One region of the Vagococcus carniphilus genome, then DNA from elsewhere that is predicted to be linked to it. Evidence: a T-box and tRNA genes for the amino acid it is inferred to sense, from the RefSeq annotation. Region 1 holds a T-box; the other holds one or more tRNA genes.

Region 1 (9,680 bases):
GGAATTGAAAAATGCTATCAAGCTATTTCAATTTTTAATATCTTAGATCAACCAACGTTTCAAAAGCGGTTTAAACTGTTTTTGGAAAATATTTTAAAAAATAAGGAAGAGCCAGATAACTACTTTATGTTTGTCTAATTTCTTAAAAAAATGCTTTTTTCTTCAAATCATGTTAAACTGTTGAAGCTAAAAAAATATAGAGCAAGTTAAATGGTAATGGTATTTTACTTGTTAAATTGAAGGATGTTGATTAAATGAGTCAAAATAGATTTTTGCATTATCCATTGAATGAATCAATTATTAAAGCGTTAGATGTATTAAATTATACAAATCCAACACAAGTTCAAAAAGAAGTTATCCCACTTCTTTTAGAAGGAAAAGATGTGATTGTTAAATCTCAAACAGGTAGTGGTAAAACGGCTGCTTTTGGTATTCCGTTATGTGAGCTTGTTGAATGGGAAGAGCGTGCTCCTCAAGCTTTAGTATTAACACCTACACGAGAACTTGCTACACAAATTAAAGAAGAAATCTTTAATATTGGTCGTTACAAACGAATCAAAGTAGAGGCACTTTTTGGAAAAAGTTCTTATCAATCACAAGTTAAAAATTTAAAACAACGAACACACATTGTCGTAGCAACACCAGGTCGTTTATTCGATCATATTGAGCGAGGTTCAATTGATTTAAGAAAGATTAAAACAGTTATCATAGATGAAGCAGATGAAATGTTTGCAATGGGTTTTATTGAACAAGTTGAACAAATTTTAAAAGAATTACCTAAAAAAAGAACAACTGCTCTATTTTCAGCTACGATGCCTAAAGCTGTTAAAAGTTTATCAGAGAATATCTTAAAAAAACCACAATATGTAGAAATAGAAACAACAGAAGCTACTAAAAGAAGAATTCATCAACAATTTATTCGAGTAGAAGATGGAAATAAATTAAGAACGATGAAGGATATTTTAATTGTAGATAATCCTGATAGTAGTATTATTTTTTGTAACACAAAAATCATGGTAGATAAATTAACAAGTGAATTACAAAAATCTGGTATTAAGATAAATATGCTTCATGGTGGTATGGAACAAAGTGATCGTAGCCAAGTGATAAAAGATTTTAAACGAGGTTATTTCAGACATTTAGTGGCAACAGATGTTGCAGCAAGAGGAATTGATGTAGCAGATATTGGTTTAGTTGTTAACTATGATTTACCTGAAAAACCAGAGACATATGTTCATCGAATTGGTCGAACAGCTCGTTTTGAAAACAGTGGAAAAGCCTTGTCTTTAATCAATCCAAAAGATAAAGCATCTTTTGAGGAAATCTTAAAAATACAAGATAGATTAATTGAAGAAATAGCTTGTCCGTCTAAAGCAACTGTTGAAAAATATAAGATGGCATTTAACGAAAAACAAAGTCAAAAACCGCAACTAAAAAAAGATAAAGGCTTCGATTTCAAAGAAGATATTATGAAAATTCATATTAATGCAGGTAAAAAAACTAAAATGCGACCTGGAGACGTTGTAGGGGCTATTTGTAACATTGAAGGTGTAACAGGAGATGACATTGGTGTTATTGATTTAAAAGACATCTCTACTTTTGTGGAAATTTTAAATGGCAAAGGTCCTCTTGTTTTAAAAACATTACAAAAAACACCTATCAAAGGACGTATGAGAAGAGTCAGTCGTTCGAATGAATCTGATTATGAAAGAGATTTAAAGAGAATGAAGTAGAAATTATTAGCAACTATCCTAAACACCTGTGTTTAGGGTAGTTGCTTTTTATTTATGAAGAAATCTTCATTTTCTTTTTAACTTTTAAAGTGGTGAGAGTTCATTTAATCTAGTAAAATTAAGATAAGAAGCTTTACAAGGAGTGATAAGAATGAGTAATTCACATATTTTATTGGTGGAAGATGAAGCAAGTTTAGCTAGTTTTATTCAAACTGAACTACAATTTGAAGGATATGAAGTGACTTTGGCCAAGGATGGTCAAGAAGCCCTATCTATTTTTGAAAGTAAAAAAGAATCTCTTGATTTAATTTTGCTTGACTGGATGTTACCAATTTATGATGGCATTACTGTAGCAAGAAGAATTAGAAAACAAAGTGATATGCCGATTATTATGATGACGGCAAGAAACCAAACAACAGATATTGTGATTGGATTAGATACAGGACTAGATGATTATTTAACGAAACCTTTTGAAATTGAAGAATTATTTGCTCGTATTAGAGTGATTGAAAGGAGACTAGATAAACGAGAAAAGGAAAGTATTCAGATTGGCTATCAAGGTATTACAATGGATATTGCCAAACACCAAGTTAGTTTAAATCAAGAGGTTATTGATTTAACACCAAAAGAATTTGGACTATTATACGAACTAATCAAGACACCTGAAATTGTCAAAACAAGAGATGAATTACTTAATGAAGTTTGGGATTACGATTACGATGGTCAAACTAACGTAGTAGATGTTTATATTCGAACATTGCGTAATAAATTAGGTGCCAAAACCTTTGGTAAAATGATTCAAACTGTTAGAGGTGTTGGGTATGTTTTGAGGAAAGAAGATGACTAAGAAAAGAACGGCCCAATACCAATTAACAAAACAATTTTTACTTATTTTTCTAGGTGTTTTACTTGTAATGAATCTTCTTTATATTGTGGCTGCTTCTAGATTTGTTTATGAGTTTGTTGAGAATAAAGCTAAAAGTATTGTTAGTACTTTGAAAAGAGAACAAAATCAAGAAACTGATTGGGAAAAAATGATAGATACATTTGTTTCTAAAAAAGATGATGATGCTTTGATTGTTGAAACAAATGAAGGAAAAGTCTTTTTTTCCAATGAGAGCAAGGAAGTCTTTCATGAATTAGAAGAGGGAAAAAGTTTTAAGATATTAAAAAATATTGTATTAAGTGATGACGAATTATATTATGTCGTAGAAGAAAAAGCGAATGATTTTAGTTTTAAACTGGCTGTTAATGCTGAAATGGCAACTGAACTCGTTTCTGGAATGATATTAATTAGCCTTATTCTTAATTTAATGGCAGTTATTTTTGGGAGCATCCTAATTTATTTTAGCATGAGAAGATGGAGCAATAAGTTAAGTGTTATGTCTCAAGAAATTGCACAAGTCGATTTAATGAAGCAAGCAGAATTAACTATTCCAGATAATCCTATTGAAATATCGAATGTTGCTACAGCATTTAATCAATTGATAAAAGAGCAAAAAGAAGCTATTGAAAGAGAAAAACAGTTTATAACCAATGCGTCTCATGATATCAGAACACCTTTAGCAGCGATTAGAGGACATGTTCAACTCATTAAACGAAGAGGAGAAAGTCATCCAGAAGTTATTCCAAACTCCATTGATTTTATTGATAAAGAATCAAAGAGGTTAGAGACGTTGAGTAATCAGCTATTAACGCTTGAGCGAGAAGATTTAACAACACCAAAAGAGATAATTAATTTATCAGAGTTGCTTCTATATGAGATTGAGAAAGTTCAATTATTGACTACCTTTGAATTTATAACAGAAGTAAAAAATGATGTATCTTATTTTGGTAGAAAAGGTGAATTTCAGCAGATTTTTCAAAATTTAATTGAAAATGCTATTAAATATTCGCCAGGTGAAACCGAGATTAAAATAGCTTTAGAAGAAACAACATCAACTATTATTTTTACTGTATCAGATTATGGTTTGGGAATTTCTGATAAGGAAAAGAAACGAGTTTTTGAAAGATTTTATCGTGTCGATAATTCAAGAACTAGCCAAACAGAAGGTTCTGGAGTTGGTTTATCAATCGTTGAGAAAATTGTCTCTTCCTATAGAGGAACGATTGATATTAAAAATAATGAGCCAAAAGGAACCATTTTTAAAGTAAATTTACCTAAAATGTAAAAAAAGGCTATCATCAAAGATGGCCTTTTTTTACGTTTATTTGTGCTAATTTTTACCAAATACTAATTCTTTTTTCAGGTTCCAAGTACATGGCATCTGATTTTGTAATATCATACAAGTGGTAAAATTCGTCTAGATTTTTTACTTGAATATTAGCTCTTAACTTATTTGGTGAGTGTACATCAACAGCTAAAAGTAAATCAATGTATTGTTCTTGAGATTTTTGACGCCAGATACGCGCCCAATTTTCAAATAAATCAGTTCCGCTAAAGTCTTCTTCTAATTGAGCAGCTTCAAGGGCACAACTTAAACCACCAGCATCAGCAATGTTTTCAGATACAGTCAGTGTTCCATTAACTTTACTGTTACCAAAAGGTATGTCATCGAATTGTTCAATCATTTGTTTTGTTAGTTCTTCAAAATGTGCTAAGTCTGTTTCAGTCCACCAATCATTAAGATTGCCTAATTCATCAAATTTAGCGCCATTATTATCAAACGCGTGAGAGATTTCATGAGCAATGACAGCTCCAATACCACCATAATTTGCACTTCTTGATTGTTTAAAATCATAGAACGGAGCTTGAAGAATAGCAGCTGGAAAGACAATAACATTTTTTTGAGGATGATAATAAGCGTTAACGGTATCAGCACTCATTTCCCATTCATTACGATCAACTTTTTGGTTGTAGCGACGGAAGGAATAATCAGAAGTAATCTTGTTAAACTGTTCAACATTTTCGATTAGAGAACCTCCATCAGCTTTGCTTGTTGTAATAAAACGAGAGTAAATCGAAGGTATCTCTTCGGGATAGCCAACATGAATACCTAATCGATTAAGTTTTAAAATAGCTGTTTTTTTAGTTTCTTCCTCTAGCCATTCATTTTTTGATAAACGTTCTTGATAGATTTGAATCATCTGCTGAACCATTTCATGTACATCATCTTTAGCAGCTTGACCAAAATAATTTTTAGCATAGTATTGACCAATTACTTGATTAAACTGTCCAGTTGCTTGATAAAAATAGGTTTTTTCTTTTGAGAAAGCTTCTTTTGCGCCAGAAAGAGCTAAGCTATATTGATTAGCAATTTGTCTAAAATCTTCTGTTAATAAATGACTAAAAGAAAGAACATACGAACAAATCATCCAATGTTTCATTTTTTCAAAGGTTTCATCAGAAACTAGTTTTTCTAACTTTTCAAAATAGTTAGGTTCTGTCACAATAATTTTGTTTGGCGATTGTTTTAGTAGGGCAGTTAAGAACTGATTAAAATTAATAGAAGAATGATAATTAGCTACTTCTTCGAGTGTTTTAGGGTTATACATTTTAGTATAATCCGCACTTTCTTCAGCACTCTTAATAAAAGGTACTAAACTTTCATCGAAAGAAAGACAGTCTACAACAATTAATTCTGCTTCATCTTTTTTGTAACCTACCATTTTAAGTAATTTTATCATCATACCTTTGTAAACCGTAAGAAGCTCTTCTTTATTAGGATGTTTTTCATCATAATAAGTAGTGTCAGGTAAAATTAAATTAGTAGGAGCAAGATAAACGCCATATGTATCTGCTTTTTCCATATCTGAGCTGACATCTAAAACAAAGGGATTAGGATAGCCAGACAATAGCCAATCTTCTAATTGATTACTCCAGTCACTTAAAGCATTTAAATCGTTGATTCGATTTAAACGATTTTTTATAGGTGTCATGCCAAGGTTGTTTCTTGTTTCTTCATCAGAAACCAATTCGTAGAAATCTTTAAATGATTGAAGTTCTTTTGATGTCACTGGAATGTCACCTGTTGCCATTTTCTTAACATCTTCCATTAAGAGAACTTCGATTTCATCAGCAAGACTTGAAAAGCTATTGATACTAGGTTTATCTGAAGGGATTTCTGCTTCCTTCAACCATTTTTCATTAACGTATTCATAAAAATCTGTTTTTGGACTTAATTTCTCTTGGTTCATTGAATTCACTCCTTTAAATATTATTATATCCTTTTCTAAATAAAAGGGTTACTAAAAATAATTAATTCCCATTGCTCGTTTAACTTCATCAAGTGTTTCTGTTGCGCGTTCCTCGGCTTTTAAACTTCCAGCTTTTAGAATTTCCATTAGATAAGCATCATCTTTTTCAAATTCATTGCGTTTTAATCGAATAGATAACAAAGTTTCTTGTAAGATTTCATTTAGATAATTTTTAATCTTAACATCACCAAGTCCACCTTCTCTGTAGTGTTGTTTTAATTGTTCTACTTCATTTTTATCAGTCGCAAAAATATCTAGGTATTCAAAAACCATGTTCCCTTCAACTTGTCCAGGATCTGAAACATGAATATGGTTAGGGTCAGTATACATACTCATAATTTTTTTCTTAATAGTGGCTTCATCATCAGAAAGATAAATACCGTTATTAAGGGATTTACTCATTTTACCTTGTCCATCAATTCCTTTTAGACGTTCTTGATTTTTTTTAGGAAGAACAATTTCAGGCTCAATTAAACAATCGGTGTTATAAATACGATTAAAACTTCGAACAATTTCTTTTGTCTGTTCAATCATAGGTAATTGATCGCCACCAACTGGCACATGAGTTGCCTTGAAGGCTGTAATGTCTGCTGCTTGGCTGACTGGATAAGTCAGAAAACCAGCAGGTAAACTTGTTTCAAAGTTTTTTTCTTTCATCTCTGATTTAACAGTTGGATTTCGGTAGAGACGGGATACTGTTACGAGATTTAAGTAATACATCATTAATTCAGATAGTTGAGGAATTTTTGATTGAATAAAAATAGTTGATTTTGCTGGGTCTAGCCCAATAGCTAAATAGTCTAAAATGACTTCTCTGACACTTTTCTGAATTTTTAACGGATTATCCGCATTATCGGTTAAGGCTTGTTGATCGGCAATCATGATAAACTGCTGCGTATTTTCTAACTCTTGAATAGCTACTCTATTTTTTAATGAACCAACATAATGACCTAAATGTAATTTTCCTGTGGGACGATCCCCTGTTAAGTATATTTTTTCCATTTTTTTCCTCCTTGTAATAAAAAAAGTCACCCTCAAACAAGCAAAACTTGTTTGAGGGTGACTGAAATCACGGTACCACCTCAAAATTAACTCACGTAGTTAACCTACACTAATAACGCTAGTTAGCGGACCTTTCTACTAATGTAAACATATTTGAAAGATCATTCAGAAGGCCATTCACACTATTTTTATGTAAGTTTTCACCAACCACTTACTCTCTAAAAGTAAAAATATTGCTACTAATCTTCTTCAAAAATTTATCATTTAATAATTGTGAAAATTATAGTCCTAAAAATAAAAAAAAGCAAGTTAGATTATTTTAGATAAAAAAATGAAGAAATCTTCATCTGAACTTTAAATGAAATGAGTTTAGAAAAAAAGAATATTTGTTATGATAATAGTATCAAATGAATAAATAATAAGGAGAGAAAAATGATGAAAAAAACTTTATTGGCAGGTATTACTTTCGTGTTACTAGGTGTTATGGTAGGGTGTGGCAATAAAACGGTACAGCAACCAGCAAGTGAATCTAAAAATAAGACAACAAATGTATCAACAACAGACTCTCAAGTAAGTGAAAAAACAAAAGTTGAAAAAGTTAAAACAATCGATGTGTCAGATGCTATTAAAATCTATCAAGAAAAACATCCTAAAACAGATATTACTTCAGTAGAACTTGAATCAGAACGTAGCGGATTAGTTTATAAGATTGAGGGAGTTGATGATGAAACTGAGTATGATTTAACTATCAACGCTTCGTCAAAAGAAATTCTTCGTGACAAATCAGAAAAACTGGATAAAGAAGATAGAGCTGGTGTCAAAAGAAAACAAGATAAATTAGACTTAAAAGATATTATTTCGATTGATGAAGCTACAATAATTGCTGAAAAAGAAACAGGTTTTGGTACTGCACAGGAATGGAGTTTAGATAAAGATTTAAGCACAACTTATTGGGAAGTTAAAGGAGTAGAAGGACGTAAGGAAGCCCAAATTAAAATAGATGCTAAAAGTGGTAAAGTATTGGAGTTTGAATTAGATGACTAAATAAAAGATAAAAAACAGTTTGACTTAAAAGTCAAACTGTTTTTTTATCTTTTCGATCCAACGTCATATCGCCATGGTTTTTTTATAAAACCGAGAGGAGATTTATCTTCAATTGATTTTGTGTAGTTATCAGGTACATTTTCAAAGTAATCAGAGTAAAGTTGGTTTATTTTATTTTCTTCATTGAATTCAATGAAAAGAACTTCCCCTTTTTGATTAGCAAGAACAACAGCATGTGTTTTGACATTTTCGGGTTTTATAACTAAAGGATATGAATAACCAAAAGTATCTAAGTATTCTAAGTCACTTTCAGTTATATTTTCCAAACTATTATACATTGATTCAGTCATGTAGGTATCATAAAGTTGATTTAACTCTTCTTTAAAAGCCTCAACCCCATCGTATCTTCTATTAATATCTTTGAAAAAGTATTCTATTGAATCATAAGTTCCAATATTTTCAAGGTAAGTTAAATTGTCTTCTTCAATTTTTTCTATATCGACAATTTTATTTTGTTTATCTACGGTTAACTTTAAATAAAAGTCATCTAATAGATCAAATGATACGTAAACAACTAGTTGATTGTCATCTGATAAGTATCGGGAGCCTGTTGGTTTAGGTCTAGAAATTTCGGTTGAATAATCTAAAGTATTTTCGTAATCCTTCTTAAGTGTATTTAATTTTTCTAAAGCTTCATCTGAAATATAAACATCTTCATGTAGTTGTTCTTTACTAGAAAAGAGATAACGAAATAATTGATAGTTGATTTTTTCTCTCTCTTCTCTCTCTTCTTTTCTAATTTTTATGTAGTCATTTCTTCTTTCTTTTTCTCCTTTTTCTTTTTGAAATTTAGAGACCTCATCGTTATCTTGTTGAGAATTTTTGTTAGAATCTACTTCATCAAGAGAGCTGATTAATACAAAAAAGATAGGAACTACTACCAATATAATAGCAAAAATTTTTTTAAATTTTTTTTTGGCTTTTTTCTCGACTTGTTTTTTTCCTTGAATCCGATTTGTATTCCTCTTTTGATTTTGTTCTGGAACAATCTTTTTTGTTTTAAAAATTTTCATTTGAGAAATGATTTTTTCTTTCGTATCTTCTGATACCCAGCTCAAGCTAATGATGTCAGCACTAGTAATAACAAAATTTCTTTTTCCTTCTAGAAAATTAAGATAATCACTTAGCACTTTAACATCATGATGATATTTATCAGAAGTAATTTTAGCTAAAAGAAGTTTAATTTCTTTTGTTTTAGGTTCGGCGTCTTCTAACAGCAAGCACAGGCTATTCAAATAAATAAAGTCATCATCTAAATAAGACATGGAAGAAACTTCGTTTAAGTCTGTGACAGGTATTGATGTATGGGAGTTTTCTACTTGAATATAATCATGAAATTTATATCTTAATTTAAAATATTGATTACGACTATTTTTATCAACGTGATTAAATATGTCATAGTTTAAATAGTTTTCTTTAACAACTCGCTTTTTAAAAATAGTTTTATCCTGATCAGTATCATAATTTCTTTCAGTTAACTCACAAAGTTTAATAATTTCTTGTCGTGTTTTATCGTCAAGGAGTGAGTAGTTTTCAATCAAATAGACTTTCATTACTGTCTGAACGTGATTTTTAATATCTTCTGATTGATGTAAGTAAGGGGAGAGTAGATTAGACCAACCATGACCATCATTGTAAAAGTTC
Region 2 (9,680 bases), 340 kb from region 1:
GCAAAGGCAGAAGGGAGCTTGACTGCGAGAGCTACAACTCGAGCAGGGACGAAAGTCGGGCTTAGTGATCCGGTGGTTCCGCATGGAAGGGCCATCGCTCAACGGATAAAAGCTACCCTGGGGATAACAGGCTTATCTCCCCCAAGAGTTCACATCGACGGGGAGGTTTGGCACCTCGATGTCGGCTCGTCGCATCCTGGGGCTGTAGTCGGTCCCAAGGGTTGGGCTGTTCGCCCATTAAAGCGGCACGCGAGCTGGGTTCAGAACGTCGTGAGACAGTTCGGTCCCTATCCGTCGCGGGCGTTGGAAATTTGAGAGGAGCTGTCCTTAGTACGAGAGGACCGGGATGGACATACCTCTGGTGTACCAGTTGTTCTGCCAAGGGCATTGCTGGGTAGCTATGTATGGACGGGATAAACGCTGAAAGCATCTAAGCGTGAAGCCCCCTCAAGATGAGATTTCCCATTTCTTTAAGAAAGTAAGACCCCTGAAAGATGATCAGGTAGATAGGCTAGGAGTGGAAGTGCAGCGATGTACGGAGCGGACTAGTACTAATCGGTCGAGGACTTAACCAAAATATCGGTAACAATGTTGAATATAACTAAAACATCCAGTTTTGAGTGAACAATCACTCAAAAAAATAAGTGTGGCGATGATGGCAAGAAGGATACACCTGTTCCCATGCCGAACACAGAAGTTAAGCTTTTTAGCGCCGAGGGTAGTGAAGGGTTTCCCTTTGTGAGAGTAGGACGTTGCCATGCTTATTATAATTATCCGGCATAGCTCAGTTGGTAGTAGCGCATGACTGTTAATCATGATGTCGTAGGTTCGAGTCCTACTGCCGGAGTTTAAATGGCCCGTTGGTCAAGCGGTTAAGACACCGCCCTTTCACGGCGGTAACACGGGTTCGAGTCCCGTACGGGTCATAAGTTTTATATAACCAAATGGAGGTTTAGCTCAGCTGGGAGAGCACCTGCCTTACAAGCAGGGGGTCAGCGGTTCGATCCCGTTAACCTCCATTACCTAAATAATTGGTTCCGTGGTGTAGGGGTTAACATGCCTGCCTGTCACGCAGGAGATCGCGGGTTCAAATCCCGTCGGGACCGTTTGTTTTAGGCGCAGTAGCTCAGTTGGTAGAGCAACGGATTGAAGCTCCGTGTGTCGGCAGTTCGATTCTGTCTTGCGCCATTTTAAATATGGAGGGGTAGCGAAGTGGCTAAACGCGGCGGACTGTAAATCCGCTCCTTCGGGTTCGGCAGTTCGAATCTGCCCCCTCCATTTTAATTATTATATATAAACTATAGGGGTATAGTTTAGCGGTAGAACTACGGTCTCCAAAACCGTCAGCGTGGGTTCGATTCCTACTACCCCTGTTTTTATTATGGCGGTTGTGGCGAAGTGGTTAACGCACCGGATTGTGGCTCCGGCATTCGTGGGTTCGATTCCCATCAGTCGCCCCTTTAATGGGCTATAGCCAAGTGGTAAGGCAACGGACTTTGACTCCGTCACTCGTTGGTTCGAATCCAGCTAGCCCAGTATTTCGGCGGTATAGCCAAGTGGTAAGGCAGAGGTCTGCAACACCTTTATCATCGGTTCAAATCCGGTTACCGCCTTTTATATATTATGTTTTATGCCGGCGTGGCGGAATTGGCAGACGCGCTGGACTCAAAATCCTGTGCCCGCAAGGGCGTGCCGGTTCGACCCCGGCCGCCGGTATTGTATAGTGCTTAAACATAATAATATAATTAAAAATTATCCGGCATAGCTCAGTTGGTAGTAGCGCATGACTGTTAATCATGATGTCGTAGGTTCGAGTCCTACTGCCGGAGTATTATTGAGAATTAAGGTAAATAATGAATCTGGAGAGTTGTCCGAGCTGGCCGAAGGAGCATGATTGGAAATCATGTAGGCGGTAATAACTGTCTCAAGGGTTCGAATCCCTTACTCTCCGTAATTAAATTAAACAGGCCCGTTGGTCAAGCGGTTAAGACACCGCCCTTTCACGGCGGTAACACGGGTTCGAGTCCCGTACGGGTCATAAAAAAATAAATTTAATCTATTTTAGATTGGTTTAGGCGCAGTAGCTCAGTTGGTAGAGCAACGGATTGAAGCTCCGTGTGTCGGCAGTTCGATTCTGTCTTGCGCCATTAAAATATGGAGGGGTAGCGAAGTGGCTAAACGCGGCGGACTGTAAATCCGCTCCTTCGGGTTCGGCAGTTCGAATCTGCCCCCCTCCATTTTTAAAATTATATGGCGGTTGTGGCGAAGTGGTTAACGCACCGGATTGTGGCTCCGGCATTCGTGGGTTCGATTCCCATCAGTCGCCCCTTTAATGGGCTATAGCCAAGTGGTAAGGCAACGGACTTTGACTCCGTCACTCGTTGGTTCGAATCCAGCTAGCCCAGTAAAAGACTCGATTATTCGAGTCTTTTTTTTTGAGAAATATAATGCATTGTTACTTATATATTACAAATGTTTCTATTGTGACGTTAATCTAGGACTAAAGTCGTAGTTAAATTTGGTACAAATGCTTGATAGAAAAGAGCAAGTTTTGAGTTAAAATTTAACTAAGAAAACATCAAGAGAGGATGACTAAAATGGAAATGAAGAATATAGTTAAAAGTGAGCAATCTAAATATTGGTTAAGTTTTATTGGAAAAACAGCTTTATATGCAATTATTCTATTAGGATTAGTTTACTTATATCATTACAGTTCAGTAGGTGGAGGATCCTTTATCTATAATCAATTTTAGAAGGGGATGTTAGAAGATGGAGAATAAAATTGTTGAAACTATTAGGACTTGGTCTGAAAAAAAACCAAATAATATATTTTTTGATGAGGGAGAAAATAGTTTAACATATTTAGAGTTAGAAAATATGTCTAACTCTTTGGCTTCTTATTTAGAAGAAAATGAAGAGACTGGTAAAAATATTATTGTATATGGCGGTCAAAACAGCCGTATGGTTGTTAGCTTTTTAGGATGTACAAAGGCTGGATATGGTTACATACCAGTTGATGGACATACTCCAGTTGATCGAGTGAAAATGATTTATGAAGAGTCACAAGCGATTTGTGTCATAGCTATAGATGATTGGCCGTTAGAGATAGGAAATGTTATTAATTTAAATTTATTTGAAGAGATTGTATCTAAGAGAACAGTTCCTTCATTTAGTAACGTCGTTTCAGGAAATGATGTTTATTATACTATTTTTACTTCTGGTACAACCGGTAAACCTAAGGGTGTACAAATTACTTATTCCAACTTAGAAAGCTTTTGTAACTGGATGTTAGAGGATTTTGAATTGAAAATGGAACAAAGGTTTCTGTGCCAAGCACCATTTTCATTTGACTTGTCAGTAATGGATTTATTTCCATCTCTTTTAACTTGTGGTACTTTGGTACCAATGGAAAAGAAAATGGTTGAGAGTTTCCCGTTACTTTTTGGTAGTATTCCCAAAATGAATTTAAACGTTTGGGTTTCAACACCATCATTAATTGAGATTTGTTTGTTGAACCCTGAGTTTACTAGTGAAAAATTACCTTCATTGGAAAATTTTCAGTTTTGTGGTGAAGAGTTACCTCATAATGTTGCTCAAAAATTAATAGATCGTTTTCCTAATGCGTCTATTTTTAATACTTATGGACCCACTGAAGCAACGGTAGCTATTACTATTGTTAAAATAACACAAGATGTTCTAAATAATAACGATCGATTACCTTTAGGTAAGGTAAAAGGTGACACTGAATTAATTATATTGGACGACAATGGACATGCTCTTTCTTCAGGAGAAATTGGTGAAATTATTATTGTTGGTCCTGGAGTTTCTATTGGATACTTTAATAATCCTGAAAAAACAAAAGAGGCTTTCTTTATGTATGAGGGAAAACCAGCATATAGAACTGGTGATGCTGGACTGATTAAGAATGATATGTTGTACTATAAAGGAAGATTAGATTTTCAAATTAAATGGCATGGGTATCGAATTGAATTAGGTGATATCGATCATCATTTAACAATGCTTAATGGTGTTAAAAATGCTTGTGTTGTACCGAAATATAATAAGAGTCATAAAGTACAGCAATTAGTTGCTTATATTGTCTATGATGCGACAGCTTCTTTCGATGAAAAAGAAGTGACGAAACTTTTGAAAGAAGACCTTTCTAATAAAGTAATGGATTACATGATTCCACAACGTTTTATCTTTGTTGAATCGTTACCACTAACTGCTAATGGTAAGGTGGATAGAAAAGGGTTGATAAATGAGGTGAACAAATAATGGCAAGTATTACTCAATTTGTACCATTTTTGACACCATATGAAAAGCCCTTTTACTTCATTATTTTGGCTATCTTGTTTATTCCATCAATCATTTCCTCTTTAAGAGGAAAGAGATTGTATTGGTACCAAAACTTGCTGACTGTATTCTTTCTATGGATTAGTTTTGCTGGACCAAATATAAAACAAGGTATTGCATTAATTGCTTATGTTGTTTGGCAGTGTCTTTTAACAGGTATTTACTTTAGATATAGACAAAAAGCAAATAAAAGTAGTTGGTTTTATCTATCTGTCTTTTTGAGTATTATACCTATGATAATTATGAAGTTAGGTCCTTTTACAGGAAGTAAGTCTTATCTTCTCTTTTACTTTTTAGGATATTCTTATTTAACGTTCAAATCGGTTCAAGTTATTATGGAAATTAGAGATGGAATGATAAAAGATTATAAAATGAGCCATTATATTCAATTTTTACTCTTTTTCCCGACTATTTCTTCTGGTCCTATTGATCGTTATAAACGATTTGTAAAAGATTTAAAAGAACCACCAAGTAAAGATAAGTATATTGAATTATTAGGAAAAGGAATCCATTATATCTTTTTAGGATTCTTATATAAGTTTTTAATAGGCTATGCGTTGGGAAGTCATTTGCTTCCTATTGTTCAATCCTTTGCACTTTCAAGAAGTGGTGTTTTAGTTGGAACCATAGGATATATGTATGTCTATAGTATGTATTTATTTTTTGATTTTGCAGGATACAGTCTCTTTGCTGTAGGTACCAGTTATTTACTTGGATATGAGACACCAATTAACTTTAATAAACCATTTTTAAGTCCAAATATAAAAGAATTTTGGAATAGATGGCATATGTCTTTATCATTTTGGTTCAGAGATTATGTTTATATGAGATTGATGTTTACTTTAATGAAGAAGAAAGTTTTCAAAAGTAGAATAGTTGCATCAAATGTTGGCTATTTTGCATTATTTTTAATTATGGGTGTCTGGCACGGTTTAACGTGGTATTATATTGTGTATGGTTTATACCATGCGATTTTAATTTGTATAAATGATGCTTGGCTAAGGTATAAAAAGAAACATAAAGATCAATTACCAAGTAATCGTTGGACACATGGACTTTCAGTTTTTATCACGTTCAACGCAGTTTGTTTTAGTTTCTTAATCTTCTCAGGATTTTTGGATACTTTAGCAAAACAAATATTTAATATTTAGGGAGATGACAATGATGGATGTAAAAGAAACAGTTTTAGCAATTTTAGAAGATTTAACAGGTCAAGATGTGAGTGAACAATTAGATATGGATCTATATGAAGATGGTTTATTAGATTCGATGGCAACAGTTCAAATGTTAGTTGAAATTGATGGTCAACTAGGCATTACAGTGCCTGTTTCAGAATATGAAAGAAGTGAGTGGGGAACACCTCAACAAATTATTAATCAAATTACTGCATTACAATCATGATATCTAAAAAGAAACTATTTTCTGCTGTTGGTCCTTTTTTTGCGGCAATTATCATCATTGGCGCGATTATCTTTTCCCCAATTCATTGGTTTTCAGGACCATCAGCAAAATCAATTCATGAAGCAGCTTCATCAATGTCAGTTAATGTTCTAAAAGGAAATGATTTAAAGAATGAGGCGATGGCAAGTGATAAATATTTACCTTTCTTTGGTTCATCTGAACTAAGTCGTGTTAATGCTTATCATCCTTCTGTATTAGCTCAAAAATATAATCGTTCTTATGAACCCTTTCTATTGGGGGCACCAGGAACTCAATCTTTAACCCACTTCTTTATGTTGAATTCGATGGGTGATGAATTGAATAACAAAAAAATAGTTTTCATTATTTCACCCCAATGGTTTGTTAAAGAAGGGGTAGGAGATCCTATGTTTTCTCTTTTCTTTTCACCTTTACAAACTAATGACTGGGTAATGAATCTTGGATCAAATGACATAAATGATCAGTATTTAGCTAAAAGATTATTACATTTTTCTAGTGTAAGAGCTGATACTGAATTAAAAGCCATGATGAAAAAAATAAAAAGTGGTGAAGAACTGTCTCCTTTAGATAAAAAAAGAGCAGCATATAATTATGAAATTTTAACAAAAGAAGATAAATTATTTAGTAAGATAGGTATTACATCAAAAAGTGAAAAAATAGATAAAAAAACAAAAGAATTACCTGATGTTTATTCTTTTAAAGAATTGGATAGACAGGCCTTTAATGATGGTGAATCTTCTACAAGTAATAACGAATTTGATATAGCAAATTCATTTTATTCTAAGAGAATTGCACCAATGAAAGGGAAACTTGAAAATTCTCAAGTTGATTTTGATTATACTAAATCACCTGAGTTTTCAGATTTCCAATTAGTTTTAAATCAAATTGCAGAAAAGAATATTGACGCTATGTTTGTTATTCCGCCTGTTAATAAATTATGGTCAGATTATACAGGCCTTTCAACTGATATGTTAGATTTATTTAGTAAAAAAATTAATTATCAGTTAAAATCACAAGGATTTAAGCACGTTGTAGACTATACTGATAAACGCTCTCAAGCTTACTTTATGGAAGATACAATTCATTTAGGTTGGAGAGGTTGGATGCAAATGGATCGAGACCTACAAAAATTCTTAAGAGATAAAAACAAGCCATCTTATAATATGAATTCTGAAGAATTTTTATCAAAAGAATGGCAAAATTATACAGATTTTGATTAACAATACTTTAAAAATTGAGATAAACCGATATTTTAGGTTATCTCTTTTTTTATATCCTTAAAATAAACTTAACTTATGGTATTTTACTTGATTAATCATCAAATATATGACAAAATTATCCATGCTTATCAATTACAAAGGGGAGCAATGCAGTAAAAAATGTTGAAAAAACGAAATAAACTAAAAAAGTTTTTCTTTATCTTATTGTTACTGATTGTCATTGTTTTCATGATAATTGGTTTTAAGATAAATAAACAAGTAAAAAATGTATTAGTTTGGGAACCTGAAGTTAGAAAAGCTGCAAAGCATTATGATATTGAAGAATATACCGATGTGATTCTAGCGATTATCTATACGGAAAGTAAAGGAAATCACGTTGATTTAATGCAGAGTAGTGAAAGCAAGTATGGCTCTAGAAATCAAATTTTTACGAGTGAAGAAAGCATTGATTCCGGCGTTGAGCATTTGTCAGAAGTTATTGAAGAAGCTAATAAAAATAATTGCGATATTTGGACAGCTGTTCAAGCGTATAATTTTGGTTCTAGGTATATTAATTATGTAGCTGAAAATGGCAAAAAAAATACACTAGAACTGGCTGAAACTTATTCAAGAGACACATTAGCTCCGTTGTTAGGTAATGAGGAGAAGACGACTTATTTTTATAAGCATCCATTAGCGTTAATTTATAATGGTGGCAAGCTCTATAAAAATGGTGGTAATTTCTTTTATGCTGAGAGTGTTAAATGGAATTTGAAATCTGTCAAATTCTTTTCATCAAATTAATAAATAAGCACCTAGAATGAAACAAGGACATGTTCATTCTAGGTGCTTTTAGTTTTTATTGATTGGAACTAGTTAAATATTGTCCAAATGCTTCTCCAGAGTAGCCTGGTGATACCCTGACGCGTTTTAAAGCAAATAAACCATCTGATTTTTTAGCATATCCAGGTTCTGTTGTGATGGCCATTTTATAACCCGTTTCTTCTGCGATTTGCTTCACTCTTTCATCGTATCTTCCTGCTGGGTAGCACAGAAGTGATGTGTTTTGTTTTAAGTTATTATCTAACCATTCTTTAGAGTCTTTCAACTCACGTCTAATGTGATCATCTTCTAAAGTGTTTAAATCTAAATGTGAAACAGTATGACTTTCAATAGAGATAAATTCATTTTGACTCATTTCTTTCATTTGATTTAAGTTAAAATAACTAGAATTTTCAATTTTTGAAGTAATGTAATTAATTGTTCCATTCATTTTAAGTTCTTTGAAAATAGGGAAACCATCAGTATAGTTATTTAAGTAACCATCATCTAATGTTATCCAAACAATTTTTTCAGCTGGTTTCTTGTTTTCAGTTAAAACAGTATAGGTTTCTTCAGGAGTCAGTGTGTAGTAGTCATTTTCTTTTAACCACTTTAAATGCTCTTTAAACTCAGTAGGAGGAACTTTAAGAGAATTACCTTCACTTTCAGCTAAACTGTGATACATAAGAATAGGAAAGGAAATTTCAGTATCACTTTTTATCCATTCGTTTTCCTTTTCTTCACTAGTTGATGTACTTGTTTTTTCTACAACTGTACTAGATATTTCTTGAGTCTGTTTTGGTTCATCTTTCTTTGATTTTGTTTGTCCAAAAGGATTAATAAAAATAAAAGCTGCTAATGCGACTTCAATCAATAGTAATGAAAAGAGAACCCATATCCATTTTTTCTTCATTTGTTTTACCTCATTATCTTTTTTTAAAGTTTATCAAATCAAGAGATTGCTTTCAAGTCGTTAAGCGACTATCTGTTTCCTCTTTAGTTCAAGATGTGCTAAAATGAAGGGTGGACAAATAGTCTTTTTTTATTTGAAAAACTCTTTAGATCAGGAGTGTTAATTTGAAAGAATCACAATATAATTGGAACATAAAAGATGTAACGGAAGAATCCAGTGTTTTAATTCCAACACTGGAACAATTAAACATTAACTCTGAATTGGCTCCCTTATTATGGAGAAGAGGTATTCAAGATACTGAAAAAATAACTGCTTTTTTTAAGCCAACAGTTGCAGATTTTTATGATCCTTTTTTACTTCATGACATGGAAAAAAGTATTTTAAGAATTCAAGAGGCAGTTGAAAAAGGAGAAAAAATCCTTATTTATGGTGATTATGATGCTGATGGTATTACAAGTACTACAGTCATGAAAGAAGCCATTGAATTAATTGGTGGTTACGTTGTTTACTATTTGCCAAATCGTTTTTCAGATGGATATGGTCCCAATAAAGAGGTCTATCAAAGAATGATTGAAGAAGAAGGTATTCAGTTAATTGTGACAGTTGATAATGGTGTTAGTGGTCATGATGCTATCGAATATGCGATGAACCAAAACGTGGATGTCATTGTAACAGATCACCATGAACTTCCTGAAACATTACCGAATGCTTTTTCAATTGTGCATCCTAGACATCCTGAGGGAAGTTATCCTTTTAATGATTTAGCGGGGGTAGGAGTTGCTTTTAAAGTGGCCTGTGCTCTTTTAGGAGAGATTCCAATGGAGAGTTTAGATTTAGTCGCAATTGGAACGATTGCCGATTTGGTCTCTTTAACGGATGAAAATAGAAGCCTTGTTAAAATTGGTTTGGAAATAATGAAACAAAATGAACGAATTGGCTTACAAGCTTTA

What was found. The T-box of region 1 lies ahead of trpS (tryptophan--tRNA ligase). A T-box ahead of a tRNA ligase gene usually reads a tRNA of that ligase, here a tRNA-Trp.
Region 2: it has a tRNA-Trp gene. The T-box ahead of trpS (tryptophan--tRNA ligase) is inferred to sense a tRNA for this amino acid. The anticodon was not compared.

The regions. Positions count from the first base shown of each region.
Region 1 is NZ_CP060720.1:2,285,734-2,295,413, reverse strand. Features, by position in the region: gene H9L18_RS11210 (helix-turn-helix domain-containing protein) at 1-138, shown strand, start outside; gene H9L18_RS11205 (DEAD/DEAH box helicase) at 255-1,733, shown strand; gene H9L18_RS11200 (response regulator transcription factor) at 1,885-2,580, shown strand; gene H9L18_RS11195 (sensor histidine kinase) at 2,573-3,904, shown strand; gene H9L18_RS11190 (M13 family metallopeptidase) at 3,957-5,870, opposite strand; gene trpS (tryptophan--tRNA ligase) at 5,922-6,932, opposite strand; T-box leader at 6,983-7,194, opposite strand; gene H9L18_RS11180 (PepSY domain-containing protein) at 7,368-7,976, shown strand; gene H9L18_RS11175 (J domain-containing protein) at 8,021-9,680, opposite strand, start outside.
Region 2 is NZ_CP060720.1:1,947,669-1,957,348, reverse strand. Features, by position in the region: rRNA gene H9L18_RS09665 (23S ribosomal RNA) at 1-575, shown strand, start outside; rRNA gene rrf (5S ribosomal RNA) at 646-761, shown strand; tRNA gene H9L18_RS09655 (tRNA-Asn) at 774-847, shown strand; tRNA gene H9L18_RS09650 (tRNA-Glu) at 855-926, shown strand; tRNA gene H9L18_RS09645 (tRNA-Val) at 947-1,019, shown strand; tRNA gene H9L18_RS09640 (tRNA-Asp) at 1,034-1,106, shown strand; tRNA gene H9L18_RS09635 (tRNA-Phe) at 1,116-1,188, shown strand; tRNA gene H9L18_RS09630 (tRNA-Tyr) at 1,199-1,278, shown strand; tRNA gene H9L18_RS09625 (tRNA-Trp) at 1,303-1,373, shown strand; tRNA gene H9L18_RS09620 (tRNA-His) at 1,385-1,457, shown strand; tRNA gene H9L18_RS09615 (tRNA-Gln) at 1,465-1,536, shown strand; tRNA gene H9L18_RS09610 (tRNA-Cys) at 1,543-1,613, shown strand; tRNA gene H9L18_RS09605 (tRNA-Leu) at 1,633-1,716, shown strand; tRNA gene H9L18_RS09600 (tRNA-Asn) at 1,756-1,829, shown strand; tRNA gene H9L18_RS09595 (tRNA-Ser) at 1,862-1,951, shown strand; tRNA gene H9L18_RS09590 (tRNA-Glu) at 1,967-2,038, shown strand; tRNA gene H9L18_RS09585 (tRNA-Phe) at 2,075-2,147, shown strand; tRNA gene H9L18_RS09580 (tRNA-Tyr) at 2,157-2,237, shown strand; tRNA gene H9L18_RS09575 (tRNA-His) at 2,254-2,326, shown strand; tRNA gene H9L18_RS09570 (tRNA-Gln) at 2,334-2,405, shown strand; gene H9L18_RS09565 (teichoic acid D-Ala incorporation-associated protein DltX) at 2,604-2,753, shown strand; gene dltA (D-alanine--poly(phosphoribitol) ligase subunit DltA) at 2,770-4,278, shown strand; gene dltB (D-alanyl-lipoteichoic acid biosynthesis protein DltB) at 4,278-5,507, shown strand; gene dltC (D-alanine--poly(phosphoribitol) ligase subunit DltC) at 5,521-5,757, shown strand; gene dltD (D-alanyl-lipoteichoic acid biosynthesis protein DltD) at 5,754-7,016, shown strand; gene H9L18_RS09540 (lysozyme family protein) at 7,176-7,799, shown strand; gene H9L18_RS09535 (polysaccharide deacetylase family protein) at 7,855-8,730, opposite strand; gene recJ (single-stranded-DNA-specific exonuclease RecJ) at 8,895-9,680, shown strand, end outside.